Regions from separate parts of the Streptomyces sp. A0592 genome, predicted to be linked through region 1. Evidence: riboswitches for the same ligand, from Rfam matches in the RefSeq annotation. Region 1 holds a riboswitch; the other holds the start of a gene.
The links. Region 1 has a riboswitch for guanidine ahead of E6U81_RS03105 (Ohr family peroxiredoxin). Riboswitches for the same ligand answer to the same signal wherever they lie in the genome.
Positions count from the first base shown of each region.

Region 2: another riboswitch for guanidine. It lies ahead of E6U81_RS22640 (multidrug efflux SMR transporter); the one in region 1 lies ahead of E6U81_RS03105 (Ohr family peroxiredoxin).

Region 1 covers NZ_SSBM01000001.1:652,266-659,535, forward strand. Annotated here, with positions in the region: gene E6U81_RS03090 (TetR/AcrR family transcriptional regulator) at 1-159, shown strand, start outside; gene E6U81_RS03095 (type 1 glutamine amidotransferase domain-containing protein) at 118-987, opposite strand; gene E6U81_RS03100 (AraC family transcriptional regulator) at 1,149-2,147, shown strand; guanidine-III (ykkC-III) riboswitch at 2,202-2,263, shown strand; gene E6U81_RS03105 (Ohr family peroxiredoxin) at 2,339-2,818, shown strand; gene E6U81_RS03110 (hypothetical protein) at 2,805-3,266, shown strand; gene E6U81_RS03115 (hypothetical protein) at 3,343-3,537, shown strand; gene E6U81_RS03120 (WhiB family transcriptional regulator) at 3,657-3,932, shown strand; gene E6U81_RS03125 (hypothetical protein) at 3,992-4,750, shown strand; gene E6U81_RS03130 (NAD(P)/FAD-dependent oxidoreductase) at 4,860-6,185, shown strand; partial or broken gene E6U81_RS03135 (alkyl sulfatase dimerization domain-containing protein) at 6,358-7,270, shown strand, end outside.
Region 2 covers NZ_SSBM01000016.1:56,579-63,848, forward strand. Annotated here, with positions in the region: gene E6U81_RS22625 (ABC transporter permease) at 1-156, opposite strand, end outside; gene E6U81_RS22630 (ABC-2 family transporter protein) at 215-1,018, opposite strand; gene E6U81_RS22635 (transglycosylase domain-containing protein) at 1,432-3,711, shown strand; gene E6U81_RS22640 (multidrug efflux SMR transporter) at 3,718-4,038, opposite strand; guanidine-III (ykkC-III) riboswitch at 4,070-4,139, opposite strand; gene E6U81_RS22645 (co-chaperone GroES) at 4,204-4,545, opposite strand; gene E6U81_RS22650 (DUF3618 domain-containing protein) at 4,589-4,909, opposite strand; gene bcp (thioredoxin-dependent thiol peroxidase) at 5,019-5,486, shown strand; gene E6U81_RS22660 (HNH endonuclease) at 5,633-6,643, shown strand; tRNA gene E6U81_RS22665 (tRNA-Leu) at 6,687-6,770, shown strand; gene rdgB (RdgB/HAM1 family non-canonical purine NTP pyrophosphatase) at 6,862-7,270, opposite strand, start outside.

The DNA of each region.
Region 1 (7,270 bases):
GTTCCCGGCGTCCACGCCCCGGAGTTCACCGCCCACGCACTGCTGGCCGCCATCCGGGCCGACCTCGTGGCGCACCTGCTCGACGAGCGGAAGATGTCTCCCGAAGAGCTGCGATCCTCACTCGCCGCGCACCTCGACAACGTCCTCGGTGCCGCGTGACCCGGATCCTTCCGCCCGCCCAAGTGATCTGACCCCCGCATCCGGGCGGTCTCGTGCCGAGCGGTCCGCCCTTCCCGCCGCCGCATGCGAGCGGACCAGGGCCAGGTAGTCGGCCGCGAGGCGGTGGCAGTCGCCCGGCCACCGCGCCGAGACGTAGTTGCCGTCCCTGACGGTGAAGCCGCGCCCGGGCCGGGCCGCGGTGTCACGGACGGGCAGGGGCGGTCCTGCCAGGAAGTGCCGCGGGTCGGCGAGGGCCGCCGTGACCTCCTGCTGCACGGTGGTGCGGTAGGTCCGGTAGTAGCGTCCCAGCCAGAACCGGGTGAGGTTCCACCCCGTCAACTCCAGCAAGGAGGTCAGCGCCGTCGTCCGCCTGCCGTGGAGGACCGAGCGCCCCGTGGCGGGATCCTCGGCCCGGGCGGCGAGCAGCACGCCGTGGCAGACGGCCCCCACCGGCAGCCCCTGGAGAATGGCCCGGGCGAACAGCTGCTGGGCGGTGGAGTCCTCGAGCATCGTCCGCATGCCCGGGGCGTGGCCGCCCGGTACGAAGAGGCCCGTGATGCCGGTCGGGTCGACCTCCGCGTAGGAGGAGGGGGCCAGGAAGGACGGGTCCCCGGTGAGGCGCCGGTAGGCGGCCAGCTCGGCGCGACGGGTCATCAGCCAGGGTGACAGCCAGGAGAAGCCGAGGTCCGTGAGCCGGGGGTCGGCCAGTGCGACCTTCCCGCCCGGGGTCGCGAACCGCACCTCGAAGCCGGCATCGTGCAATGCCGCCCAGGGCACCGCCGCCTCGGTGGGGTCGTAGTCGCCTGCGGGGAGCAGGAAGAGAATCACGGCGTACTCCTCTGGTGTCCGAAGGACGACCCTAGGAGCCGCCCGCGGCGCCGTCATTCACCCCCGCGGCCAACGAGTTGACTCCCCGGACCCGGCCCGCCCCGGCGGACCTCCCGCGGATGCCCTTGACGGGTGTGGTGCGCCCGCATTGACTGACGGCCGTGTCCACCGAACGGCCGCCATCCGTCACCGCGTCCTACGCCCTCGCCGTCCTGAGCGCGACCGCCGAGGGCACCGGCGGGTCCGGCCCCTGGGCCCTGCCCACGGACCGGCTGGAGTACGGCGAGATGCGCGCCCTGTGGGACGAGGTGCTCGCCGCGCGGGACGCCGGCCCGCACACCGGCCTCCTGGTCGGCGACCGCATCCGGCCCGACGGCCTGCACATCCTGGGCCACCTCGTCCTCACCTGCGCCAGCCTCGCGGACGCCGCGCAGGCGGCCGAGCGGTACCACCCCCTGATCAGCCAGGCGGGCACGGTCGCCCTGGACCGCCGCGACGGCGTCGGCCGGATCGGCTACCGGCCGACCGTCGGCCCGCCCGCCATGCACCCCCAGCAGGTGGAAGCGGTCGTCAGCAGCATGGTGCGCGCGGCCCGCTGGATCGCCGGCGACGACTGGACGCCCCTGACCGTGTCGTTCGCCCACCCCCGCGCCGGCTCCGCCGAGCCCTACGCGCGCTTCTTCGGCTGCCCCGTCACCTTCGACGCCCCGGACAACGTGATCACGGTCGCCGACGCGGACCTCGACAGGCGCCGCCCCCTCCACGATCCGGCACTCAACGCCCTGCACCGGGCCTACGCCGACCGCCTCCTGCAGCAGCTGTCCGCGGCCGGGACCGTCGCCGAGCGCGTCCGCCAGTGGCTGGAGCGCGCCCCGCTCGGTGACGCGGGCCCCGAGGGTCCCGCGGGGCAGCTCAACCTCAGCGTCCGGACCCTGCGCAGGGCCCTGCACGCGGAGGGCACGTCCTGGCGTGCGCTCCTGGACACCGCCCGCCACGGCCGGGCCAGGCGGCTGTTGGAGACCACGGCCCTGCCCCTGGACCGGATCGCCCCGCTCGTCGGCCTGAGCGGTGCGACGGCCCTGGTCCGGGCCTTCACCCGGTGGGAGGGCATGCCTCCGGGTGCGTACCGCAGCCGGTGCCGGTCCGAGTCCCCGGGGTGAGGAACCGCACCGCGGGCGGGGACCCGGCCGCCCGTACCCGGTGCTAGATTGTCCGGCGGCCGGATCCCAGGCCCCGGACGAGATGCGCCGTACCCGGTTACGCACGACGACGCGCGAGGTGCCGCACGAGCGGCACCGCCCGCTGTCCGCACCCGGGCAGCGTCCTCGTCGAGCAAGATCGGCCGAACGCCATGACCGTGCCACTCACCCGCAGCCTGTACCGGACGACCGCGCACGCCGCCGGGGGCCGCACCGGATCCGTCCGCACCGAGGACGGGCGCCTGGACGTCCGCCTCGCGCCGCCGCGCAAGAAGGTGCCCGGTACCACCAACCCCGAGCAGCTCTTCGCGGCCGGTTTCGCCGCCTGCTTCACCTCCGCGTTCGCCGAGGTCGCCGCAGAGTTCGGAGCGGACGCCTCCGCCGCGCGGGTGGCGTGCGAAGTGGAGCTCGGTACGACGGACACGCCCGCGGGATACGGCCTCGCGGTGTCCGTCACCGTCAGCCTGCCGGGGTGGCGGGCGGCGGACCTCCAGCCCCTGCTGCACCGGGCGGACGCGGTCTGCCCGTACTCGCAGGCGGTACGCGGCAACGTACCCCTGACGCTGCTGGCCGTGGACGACCAGGGCGACCAGGACGGCCCCACCAGCCCCGCCTCCGATGACCGCGCCTGAGCCGGAGCCGCAGCCGGAGCCGGGCCCGGAGCGGGGGGACGGCGTTGCGGTGCCCGAGCGCGGAGCCTGGCTGCGCCGCGGCATCAGCCGCAACGGCGGAGCGCTCGTCGAGGACCGGGACGACGAAGTGGTGTGGCTCCAGGCCGGGCCGTACTACGCCGACAGCCGGGGTTTCGCCGGAACGACCTCATTCGACGGCTCCCAGGTGCGCTTCCACCACCTCACCGGAGAGCCCGGCGACGACACGGGCACCCTCCGGTGGGACGGTGCGAACCTCGTCGAGCGGGGCACCAACCCGAACGGCAGTACCTTCCTGGAGATTTGGACCCCACTGCCCGGTGCGGAGGGCGGCGCCGGCTCCTGGTCCGGCCCGGACCACCACGTGGTCCGCGTCGGCCGGCACGTGGTGCACGTCGATTCCCGTGCGGGGACGTACTGGCGGCTCTGACCGTGGAAGCCCCGCGGCTCCCGGGCCGCGGTGGTTGGGGGCCGCATCCTCCCGGGGCCGGTGTCGTTACCGGGTTATGAGGAAGATCATCACGGGAGCCCTGGCGGCTGCCCTCACCGTCATTGCCGCAGGTACCGCCATGGCGGACGACAACCGGCAGTCTCGCGATGCGCCGGTGGTCGCACTGATCAACATCGGGCAGATCGACGACCCCATGGAAGACGTCCTCGAACACACCCTGAACTTCGGCGACGGGTACAAGCGGGACTGACGGCGGCTACGAGCACACGGCACCGCTTGACCGCGACGATGCATGGACGCTCGGAATCTGGTGATACGCGGGGGAACAGGCGGTCACGACGGACCGCCGCTGCCGGAAGGAACCCGGGCGTGACCGACACCTCCCGTACGGACGCACTCCTCGACTCCCGCCACGACGCGCCGTTCGACGGACCGTGCCGCTCGGGGGCCCGGGACGTCTTCGAGCGGGGCGCCAACGAGCAGGCCGCGGCTGCCCGGGAGCGCGAGGAGGCTGCCAAGGCGGTGTGCCGCCGCTGCCCGGTTCGGCTCCCGTGCCGCCGCCGGGCCCTGGCCGACCGGGTCCCGCACGGTGTGCGCGGCGGCCTCACCCCGGACGAGCGCCACCTCCTGCTGGCACACGGCTGACGGACGCGGTCCGCCGCCCTCCGGTCTGCTGGGCGGCCGGGCCTCCGTACGATCGGCAGATGATCGGACGACCGCCTCCCGCTCCCCGCTCCGTATGCATCGACGTGCCCGACGGGCACGGCGTCATCGAGGTCATCGGCGACGAAGGCGGCAGCCTGCTCCTCCTCGCGGGCGACCCCGCGGTCCTGGAGGCCAACGACCGCTGCGGCAGCATGGGTTGGCTGGCGGCCCGCGCGGGCGCGGGCGGACCCGGGCTCGCCGAGGTCAAGTACCTCACCGAGTGGCTCGGCGCCCCCGGGCTCGTGCCCGATCCCCGTACCGGCCAGGCCGAGCCGCCGGATCCGGAGTGCCTGCGGCCGCTGCTGTCCCTGCTCGCCCCCGGGCGGTACGTGATGACGGCCGGGCTCGCTCCGCACCACCTGCGGGTGGTCCGTCCGCAGGCCCGCAAGGTCCACGGCTGGTACGCGGAGGAGGAGCTCGCGCTGGTGACCACCGACGCCTGGCCGCCCCGCGACCACCGGGCGGTGCGCGGCTACCGCGACCGCATCCGTGCCGGCGGGGCCCTGCCGGCCCTGGTCGCGTTGTTCCCCACCGCCGGGAGCGGTGTGGGCCATCTCCTCGACGGGCACCACAAACTCGCCGCGTACCAGCGGGAGGGGGTGTCTCCACTGGTCATCCGGCTGAGCCCGCAAGAGCCCCGACCCTTCCGGCGTGCCGACCTCGACCGCGCCCGGGCGGCATTCGCCGACGGCGCCCCCCAGCCTCCCGACGACGCGCTGGGGCGGGTCCTGGCCTCCCTGCGGACGGACTCCGTCTGAGCCCGCGGACCGCATAATTCGTCATGTGCCTGACAGTGCCGACGTCAACGGCACCGCACCACTGCCACTCCCATGAACGGCACCACACCCCGAAGGGAGCGATCGGTACATGACCCAGCCCGAGAGCACGGGATACGACTACGACGTCGTCATCAGCGGGGCAAGCCTCGCCGGCAGTGCCGCGGCGATCCTGCTCGCCCGGCGCGGTGTCCGCGTCGCACTGCTGGAACGGCGTTCGGACCCCGACGCGTACAAGGTGCTGTGCACCCACTCCATCACGGCCAACGCCCACCCGGTGCTGGACGAGCTCGGTCTCGTCCCCGCCATCGAGAAGGCGGGAGCCGTACGCAACAAGGCCCGCTGGTACACCCGCTGGGGATGGATCGAGCCGAAGGCCGCGCCCGGCGGCCCCGAGCTGCCGTACGCGTACAACATCCGGCGCAGCACCCTCGACCCGATGATCAGGTCCCATGCGGGCCGGACCCCGGGCGTCGACCTGCTCCTCGGCCACCAGGTGACCGGGCTGGTCCGGGAAACCGGGCGAACCGTGGGGGTGCGCGCCTCGACGCCGCAGGGCGAGCGGGAGATCCGCGCCCGGCTGGTGGTCGGCGCCGACGGCAAGGACTCGGCCGTCGCGAAGTACGCCGGGGTGCCCGGTCGGGAGTACGAGAACGGGCGGTTCGGCTACTTCGCGCACTTCCGCGACCTCCCGCTGCACGGCGGGCTCGGCCACACGTGGTTCCTCGACCCCGACATGGCGTACGCCTTCCCGAACGAGGACGGCGTGACCGTGATCGCGGTGCTCCCCGGCAAGAAGTGGCTGCCGGCCTTCCGGGACGACCTGGAGGGCAGCTTCCTCGCGTTCGTCCGCGCCCTTCCCGAGGCGCCGCCCATCGACTCCGCCGAGCGCGTCACGAAGATCACCGGCACTGTCAACTACCAGCTGAACAGCCGCAGTCCGAAGGCGCCGGGCGTCGCACTCATCGGCGACGCCGCCCTCACCGGCGATCCCCTGTGGGGTGTGGGCTGCGGGTGGGCGCTGGAGTCCGCGCAGTGGCTGGCAGAGGCTGTCGCCCCGGCCCTCACCGGCCGGAGCGACCGCGGCGACCGGCGCAACCCGGGCCACCCGGGCAACCTCGACGCGTCCCTGGCGGCGTACGCGCGCCGGCACCGGCGCAGGCTGCGCGGCCACCAGTACCTGGCCGCCGACTTCGCCAGGGCCCGCCCGTTCAACCCCCTGGAGCGGCTGATGTTCTCGGCGGCGGCGCGCGACGAAGCGGTGGCGCGGCACATGCACCTGTTCGGATCCCGATTGATCTCGCCGCTGAGATTCCTGAACCCCGTGGCAGTGGCCAAGGCTTCGGCCGTCAACCTCAAGCACCGCCGCGCGGCAGCATCGGCGGCGCCCGCGCGCCTGTCGCGAGCGGAGCCGTGACCGAGGCTCCCCTCGGTGGACGTGGCTCCGGGGCATCCGTGGGGGTATATGCCAGATTGTGGCCTTAACGCCCTTGTCGCGGCTCGTCGACGAGTTCGGCCGACCGGCACCCGCTCCCGCGGCGGCCGGCTCGTCGTCCTGCCCGCCACGCCCCTGTGAACGGACGGCACGGATGAGTAGCGCACTGCCTTTCGAGGACACGACCGACTTCGAGAACGCCGACCGCGGCTTCATCGCGGCCCTGACGCCGGCCGTGATCAAGGCGGCCGACGGCCGCGTGGTCTACGACAACGACGCCTACGCCTTCCTCGAGGCCGACTGCCCCGACACCGCCAACCCCAGCCTGTGGCGCCAGGCCCGGCTCTGCGCCCGGCAGGGCCTGTACCAGGTCACCGACCGCGTCTACCAGGTGCGCGGCCTGGACCTGTCGAACATGACCCTCGTCGAGGGCGACCGGGGCGTCATCGTCATCGACCCGCTCATCTCCGCGGAGACCGCCGCCGCGGCCCTGGCCCTCTACCGGCAGCACCGCGGGGACCGCCGGGTCACCGCCATGATCTACACCCACTCGCACGGAGACCACTTCGGCGGTGCCCGCGGGGTCCTCCCGCCCGGCACCGAGGGCGGCGTGCCCGTCCTGGCCCCGGCCGGGTTCCTGGAGCACGCCGTCAGCGAGAACGTCTACGCCGGCAACGCCATGACGCGCCGTGCGGTCTTCATGTACGGGGACCGGCTGCCGAAGGCGCCCGACGGGCAGATCGGCGCCGGCCTGGGCATGACCACCTCCACCGGCACGATCACCCTCATCCCGCCCACCCTCGACATCACCCGCACCGGTCAGGAGGAGACGCTCGACGGCGTCCGCATCGTCTTCCAGCTCACGCCCGGCACCGAAGCCCCCGCCGAGATGAACTTCCTCTTCCCCGACCTGCGCGCCCTGTGCCTGGCGGAGAACGCCACCCACAACATGCACAACATCCTGACCCTGCGCGGCGCCGTCGTGCGCGACGCGCGGATCTGGTCGCGCTACCTCGACGAGGCCATCGACTTCTTCGGCGACGACTACGACGTCGCCTTCGCCTCCC
Region 2 (7,270 bases), on a different contig from region 1:
CGCGACGAAGTCCAGCAGCGTGATCGCCGCGTTCCCCAGCGTGGACAGGGCGAAGGACGTCCGGTACGTCATCGTCGACCGGATCCACATGGCCACGATCAGGCCGTAGCCGCGCAGCCCCTCCCGGACCCGGCCGCGCGCCCGGGGCACCTCCAGGGCCGCGAACTCCCGCTCGTCCGGTACCGCCTCGGCCGTCTCGGCCGTCTCGACCGTCTCAGCCACCCTGGACCACCACCTTCCGCGTCGCCGCCGACTGCAACAGCCGCCCGATGCCCAGCAGTACGAGGATCCAGCCGGCCTGGAAGCCCAGCGCGCCGGCCGCGGCCCCGGCCCCGGCGTGCTCGCCCAGCAGCACGTCCAGCGGCACCTGGAGCATCGCCGACCACGGCAGTGCGCGCACGAACTCCCCGAAGGCGCCCGGGAAGACGGTCAGGGGCAGCAGCATCCCCGAGAAGAAGACCGAGACCACGGTCGCCATCAGGTTGATCCCGGCCCCGTCCAGCAGCCAGAAGGCCAGCAGTCCCAGCAGGTAGCGCAGCGCGAAGCTCACCACGAGCCCGAGCGTGACGGAGACCAGGAACAGCAGCCAGCGCCACGGGTCCGGGGGCAGCGCCAGCCGGAAGGCCAGCGCCCCCGCCGCGAGCGGGACCAGCCCGCGCCCCAGCAGCTGGAAGGCGGCGCGGCCCAGGTCGGCGGCGAGCCACCACATCTGGAGGTCCGCGGGCCGGTACAGGTCGACGGCGATGTCTCCCGTGCGGACCCGCTCCTGGATCTCCTCCTGGAACCCACCGCCGATCAACGCCCCTGCGGCCAGCAGCGACTGGCTCACCCAGACGAAGGTGAGGGCCTGGGACTGGTCGTAACCGCCCAGCCCCGGGCGCTGGTCCCACAGCGCGATGTACGTGAACGCGACGATGAACCCGAACACGGTGTTGGTGAACACGCCCGCCGCGGTCGCCGTCCCGTAGGTGGCGTAGCGCCGGAATCCGCCGGCCGCGACCGCACCGTAAAGGGCCACTCTCTGGCGCACCGTATCCCCTCCGTTTTCCACGTCGTTCCTACGTCGGCCAAAGCGCGCGAGCTTAGTGCGGAGGGGCGAGCCACGCGACCGATTTACCCCCGTCCGGAGCGGTTGTCACCGGCCATCGGGTAGACACCATGAGGTACAGAAGTGGATATTTCGAACAGCGTCGAGGAGTCCTGGAGATGAGCGACCAGTCACCACCCGCGGGCTGGACCCCTCGCGACCCGGACACCCCGCCCGGCGGCGGCCCGGGCGGCCCGGGCGGCCGGGGCGGACAGGACGGGCAGGACGGGCAGCGCGGACCGGACCGCCCGGGCCGCCCCGGCCACCCGGACCAGCCGGACCGCTCCGGGAAGAAGACCCGCCGCGGGCGGACCGGATGGCGCCGCGCCCTCCCCACCTGGCGCATGGTCCTCGGCGCCGTACTGCTCCTCGCCCTCCTGGTCGGCGGCGGCCTCGTGGCCGGTTACCTGCTGGTCGACATCCCGCCCGCCAACGCCGCCGCGACCGCGCAGTCCAACGTCTACCTCTACTCCGACGGCTCCCAGATCGCCCGCGACGGCGAGGTCAACCGGGTCAACGTGCCCCTCTCGCAGATCCCGCTGACCGTCCAGGAGGCCGTACTGGCCGCGGAGGACCGGGACTTCCACTCCGAACGGGCGGTGGACCCCAAGGCGATGATCCGCGCCGCCTGGAACACGGCCACCGGCAAGGGCACCCAGTCCGGCTCGACGATCACCCAGCAGTACGTCAAGAACTACTACCTGGGCCAGGAACAGACGATCAAACGCAAGGCCAAGGAGTTCTTCATCGCGATCAAACTCGGTCGCGAGAAGTCCAAGGCCTACATCCTCGAGGGCTACCTGAACACCAGCTACTTCGGCCGCAACGCGTACGGCATCCAGGCCGCTTCCCAGGCCTACTACGGCAAGGACGTCAGCAGCCTCACCACCGCCGAGGGCGCCTACCTCGCCACCCTGCTCAACTCCCCCAGCGCCTTCGACGTCGTCTCCCACCCGCAGAGCCGCGCCCGCGCCCTCGCCCGCTGGAACTACGTCCTCGACGGCATGGTCAAGAAGGGCTGGCTGCCCGCCGCCGAGCGCACGGCCACGCAGTTCCCCGAACCCGGCAAGGTCCGGGCCGCCGCGGGCCTGTCCGGCCAGCGCGGCTACCTCGTCGAAGCGATCAAGGAGTTCATCCTCGACCGCGAGATCCTCGACGACAAGACCCTCGCCGAGGGCGGCTACCGCATCAGGACCACCATCGACCGGCGCCGCCAGGCCGACTTCGTCGAGGCCGTCGACGACCAGATGCTGAGCAGGCTCGACCCCGAGGCGCGCAAGGCCGACCGGGTGGTCCGGGCCGGCGGGGTCTCCATCGACCCGGCCACCGGCAAGGTCGTCGCCATGTACGGCGGCGTCGACTACACCAGGCAGTACGTGAACAACGCGACCCGGCACGACTACCAGGTCGCCTCCACCTTCAAGCCGTTCGTCTTCGCGGCCGCCGTCGAGAACGACTCCCGCACCCAGGACGGCCGCAGGATCACCCCCAACACCGTCTACAACGGCGACAACAAGCGCCCCGTCGTCGGCGGCCGGATCCGCTTCGCCCCGGAGAACGAGGGCCAGGTCTCCTACGGCAACATCACCGTCAACACCGCCACCGACCTCTCCGTCAACGCCGTCTACGCGCAGATGGCCGTCGACGTCGGCACCGCCAGGGTCAAGAAGACCGCCATCGACCTCGGCATCCCCGAGGACACCCCGAACTTCGTGGTCGGCCCGGCCATGGCGCTCGGCACCCTCCAGGCCAGCGTCCTCGACATGACCCAGGCGTACGCGACCCTCGCCGACCACGGCCGCCGGACCCCCTACACCTTCCTGGAGGAGATCGCGAAGGGCGACGACAAGATCCCCCTGCCCGAGCGCACCCCCGTCCAGGCCATCAGCCGCGAGGCCGCCGACACCACCACGTCCATGCTGGTCAGCGTCGTGGACAACGGGACCGGCACGGCGGCCCTCGCCGCCGGCCACCCGGCCGCGGGCAAGACCGGCACCGGCGAGCTGGACCGTTCCGCCTGGTTCGCGGCCTACACCCCGAACCTGGTCAGCGTGGTCGCGATGATGGGCCAGGACCCGGACACCGGCACCCTGGAGTCGCTGTACGGGGCCCTCGGCGAACCCCGCATCGGCGGTGGCGGCTATCCGGCCCGGATCTGGGCCTCGTACACGAAGACCGCGCTGGAGGGCACCGACCCCGTCGACTTCGAACTCGACCTCCAGCCGGGCGCCGCCCAGCCCCCGCCGCCGCCCTCGTGGCAGTCGGAACCGCCGCAGGAGACGCCCGGCGACGACGACACCCCGACCCCGCCCCAGCGCCCCACCCCGCCGTCCCGCGGCCAGGACAACGGCGGGCAGGGCGACGGGGGCCGCACGCAGGGCGGCCGCGACAACGGGGGCCAGGACGGCGGCCGCAACACCGGCGGGCAGACACAAGGGGGCCGGGACACCGGGGGCCGCACCCAGGGCGGCCAGGACGACGGCGGCACCAGCCAGGGCGACGAGGGCGGCGCCACTGCCGGCAGCCAGGGCGGGACGGGCACGGGCGGGGGCACGGGCGGAGGCGGCTGGGACGGCGGCGGGACGATCGGAGGCCCCCGCCCGCCGTCCGCGTTCCTGGAGTGAGCGGTATCAGTGGCCGGAGGTCGCCTTCAGCCCCACCACGGCGACCAGCAGCAGACAGATGAAGAAGATCCGGGCGGCGGTGACGGGCTCACCCAGCACCGCCATACCGAGCACGGCCGCACCGGCGGCCCCGATGCCCACCCACACCCCGTACGCCGTACCGATGGGCAGGGTCTTCGCCGCGTAGGACAGCAGCACCATGCTCGCCACGATCCCGGCACCCGTGAACACACTGGGCCACAGCCGGGTGAAGCCCTCGGTGAATTTCATGCCGATCGACCAGCCGACTTCGAGCAGACCGGCGACGAGAAGAAGAACCCAGGCCATGACGGCACCTCCGAGACATCGAGCGATACGGGGTGCGTCGTCTTGTCGTACCCGGTACGGCGCGTCTCGTCGGGTTCTCCCCCACCGTAGCAAGAGGCAGCGAAAAGGGCCGGTGACCTCGGCCACCAGCCCTTCTGCCGTGCGCTTACCCAGAGGCTCAGAACCTCAGAGGTACAGCCCGGTGGAGTCCTCCGACCCCTCCAGCCGCTCCGCGGCCACGGCGTGCAGGTCCCGCTCGCGCATCAGCACGTACGTCGCCCCGCGCACCTCGACCTCGGCGCGGTCCTCGGGGTCGTACAGCACCCGGTCCCCGGGCTCGACGGTCCGTACGTTCTGCCCGACCGCGACGACCTCGGCCCAGGCCAGCCGCTTGCCCACGGCGGCCGTCGCCGGGATCAGGATGCCGCCGCCGGAGCGCCGCTCACCCTCGGGCAGGTCGGACTTCACGAGCACGCGGTCGTGCAGCATGCGGATGGGCAGCTTGTCGTGGGTGGTGTTGTCGCTCACGCCCCGAACCTACCTGTCCGCGCCCGTCCCGTACCGCCCAGGGTCATCCGCGCCTGCGGCGCGCCGAGACCACGAGCAGCCCGACGACACCGACCGCGAGCAGCGCGACGGGCACGACGCGCTCCAGGCGCGGGGCCCCGTCCTCGTGGCGCAGACCGTCCCGCACGTCCGTCACGAGGCGGTTCACGGAGGCGAAGGCCCGCCCCGCGGTCTGGTCGACGGTCGAGGCGACCCGGGCCCGCGCGTCCCCGATGATCGTCTGCGGGTGCATGCGCACGCCGATCTCGTCGAGCGTCTCGGCGAGCTGCTCGCGGCGGCGGACGATGTCCGCCTCGATCTGTGCGGGGGTCCTGGCTTCCGACACCGCGCTGCCTCCGTCGTCGTGGTCGTGATCTGTGGGGGCGTAGTCCGCCGTGAACAGTCTGTCAGCTTAGTCTCGTGACGTACCGATCCCCTCCCGAGGAGACTGTCAGATGAGCGAGCGACTCCAGCCGGGCGACACCGCCCCCGCCTTCACCCTGCCCGACGCGGACGGCAACGAGGTCTCGCTCGCCGACCACAAGGGCCGCAAGGTCATCGTCTACTTCTACCCGGCCGCCCTGACGCCGGGCTGCACGAAGCAGGCCTGCGACTTCACGGACAACCTGGACGTCCTGGCCACGGCCGGCTACGACGTCATCGGCGTCTCCCCGGACAAGCCGGAGAAGCTGGCGAAGTTCCGCGAGAAGGAGCACCTGAAGGTCACCCTGGTCGGCGACCCGGAGAAGGAGACGCTGACGGCGTACGGGGCGTTCGGCGAGAAGAAGCTGTACGGCAAGACGGTCACGGGCGTCATCCGCTCCACGGTGGTCGTGGACGAGGAGGGCAAGGTCGAGCACGCCTTCTACAACGTGAAGGCGACGGGCCACGTAGCCAAGATCATCAAGGACCTGGGCATCTGACACCCCTGCCCCCACGGAGCGGCCCGCCCCACCCGGGGCGGGCCGCTCCGCTTATCGGACGAAACACCCCGTGACCGTCCGCCTGCCGAACCCGTTACCCCATACGAGAGCCGCACACGCGGCCGGACATGTGGAGGGGGCACACCATGAGGGACCCGTACGACTGCGGCACCCTGACCACGGCGGTCGCCGCATCGAGAGGCTGGGCCGACCTCATGCGGCGCCTCAACCTCAAGGAGAGCGGCGGGCGACGCCGAACGCTGCAGGAGAAGGTCACCACCTACGGGATCGACACCAGCCACTTCGCGAAACGAAGCCCGTGGCGCAAGTACCCCGACGAGGCCATTGCCGCGGCGGCGGCGACGTCCACCACCCTGCGCGAGGTTGCCGTGAAGCTTGACGCGCCCCCCGCTACGGGCACCCTGTCGCACATCGTCCGCCGCATAGCCGCCGCCGGTGTGGACATCAGCCATTTCCGCGGCATGCAACGGATCGGCATCGAGCTCCCGTTCACCAGGGCGGAGCTTGCAGGAGCCGCAGCGTCCGCGGACAGCGTGCGCGGCACGGCTCGCGCCCTGGGCGTGCCGGACGACAGTCGATCCCGCGCCACCCTCGCAAGGATGCTGAAGGCGCATGGCATAGACACCACCCATTTCAGGAACGCGCGGATCCGAATTCCCGAGGACATGCTGCGCGCAGCGGTTCCGGCAGCGCTGAGCTACGCAGACGTCATGCGCGCCCTCGGCCTTCTCGTCAACGATGTGAACCACCGGCGCGTTCGGCGGCTGATCACCCGGCTCGGACTCGACGTCAGCCACTTCAAGCGGCGTACCTGGGCAGCCTCCCAAGCGGTACGCCCACAGAAGGTTCTTGCCGACACCACCCTGACCGTGCTCCCCGAGGGGGCCTCACGCGTTCACCGTCCCCGCCTGCACCGGGCACTGCAGGAGATCGGCGTCCCCTACGCCTGCGACGACTGCGGCAACACCGGGGAGTGGCGAGGGCAACCGATCACCCTTCAGATCGATCACATAAGTGGGGACTGGCGCGACAACCGACGCGAGAACCTCCGCTACCTGTGCCCCAACTGCCACTCACTGACCGACACGTGGTGCCGAAACCGTCGCCCCAAGGCTGCGGACCTGCCCTTAGACTAAGTGCAGCACAGGCGGACTAAATATCCGAATTGGGCGATATTTCGCGGTTGTGGTGGAATTGGCAGTCACGCTTGGTTTAGGTCCAAGTGGGGTAAAACCCGTGGGGGTTCGAGTCCCCCCAACCGCACATCCACACCGAAGGCCCCGTACGCAGTTGTCGCGTACGGGGCCTTCGGCGCGATCACGGCCCGATGGCACCCGCCAGGGCGACCCGGCGGTCAGGTCAGGAGGGCGCGGATGAAGGGGACCAGGGCGCGGAAGGCCTGGCCGCGGTGGGAGATGGCGTTCTTCTCGGCCGGGGTCAGTTCCGCGCAGGTGCGGGACTCGCCCAGGGGCTGGAGGATCGGGTCGTAGCCGAAGCCGCCCGTGCCCGAGGGGGCGTGGCGCAGGGTGCCCAGGAGGCGGCCCTCCACGACGCGTTCGGTGCCGTCCGGCAGGGCGAGGGCCGCCGCGCAGAAGAAGTGGGCTCCGCGGTTCTCGTCGGCGATGTCGCCGAGCTGGGCGAGGAGCAGGTCCAGGTTGGCCTTGTCGTCGCCGTGGCGGCCGGCCCAGCGGGCGGAGAAGATGCCGGGGGCGCCGTGCAGGACGTCCACGCACAGGCCCGAGTCGTCGGCGACCGCCGGCAGG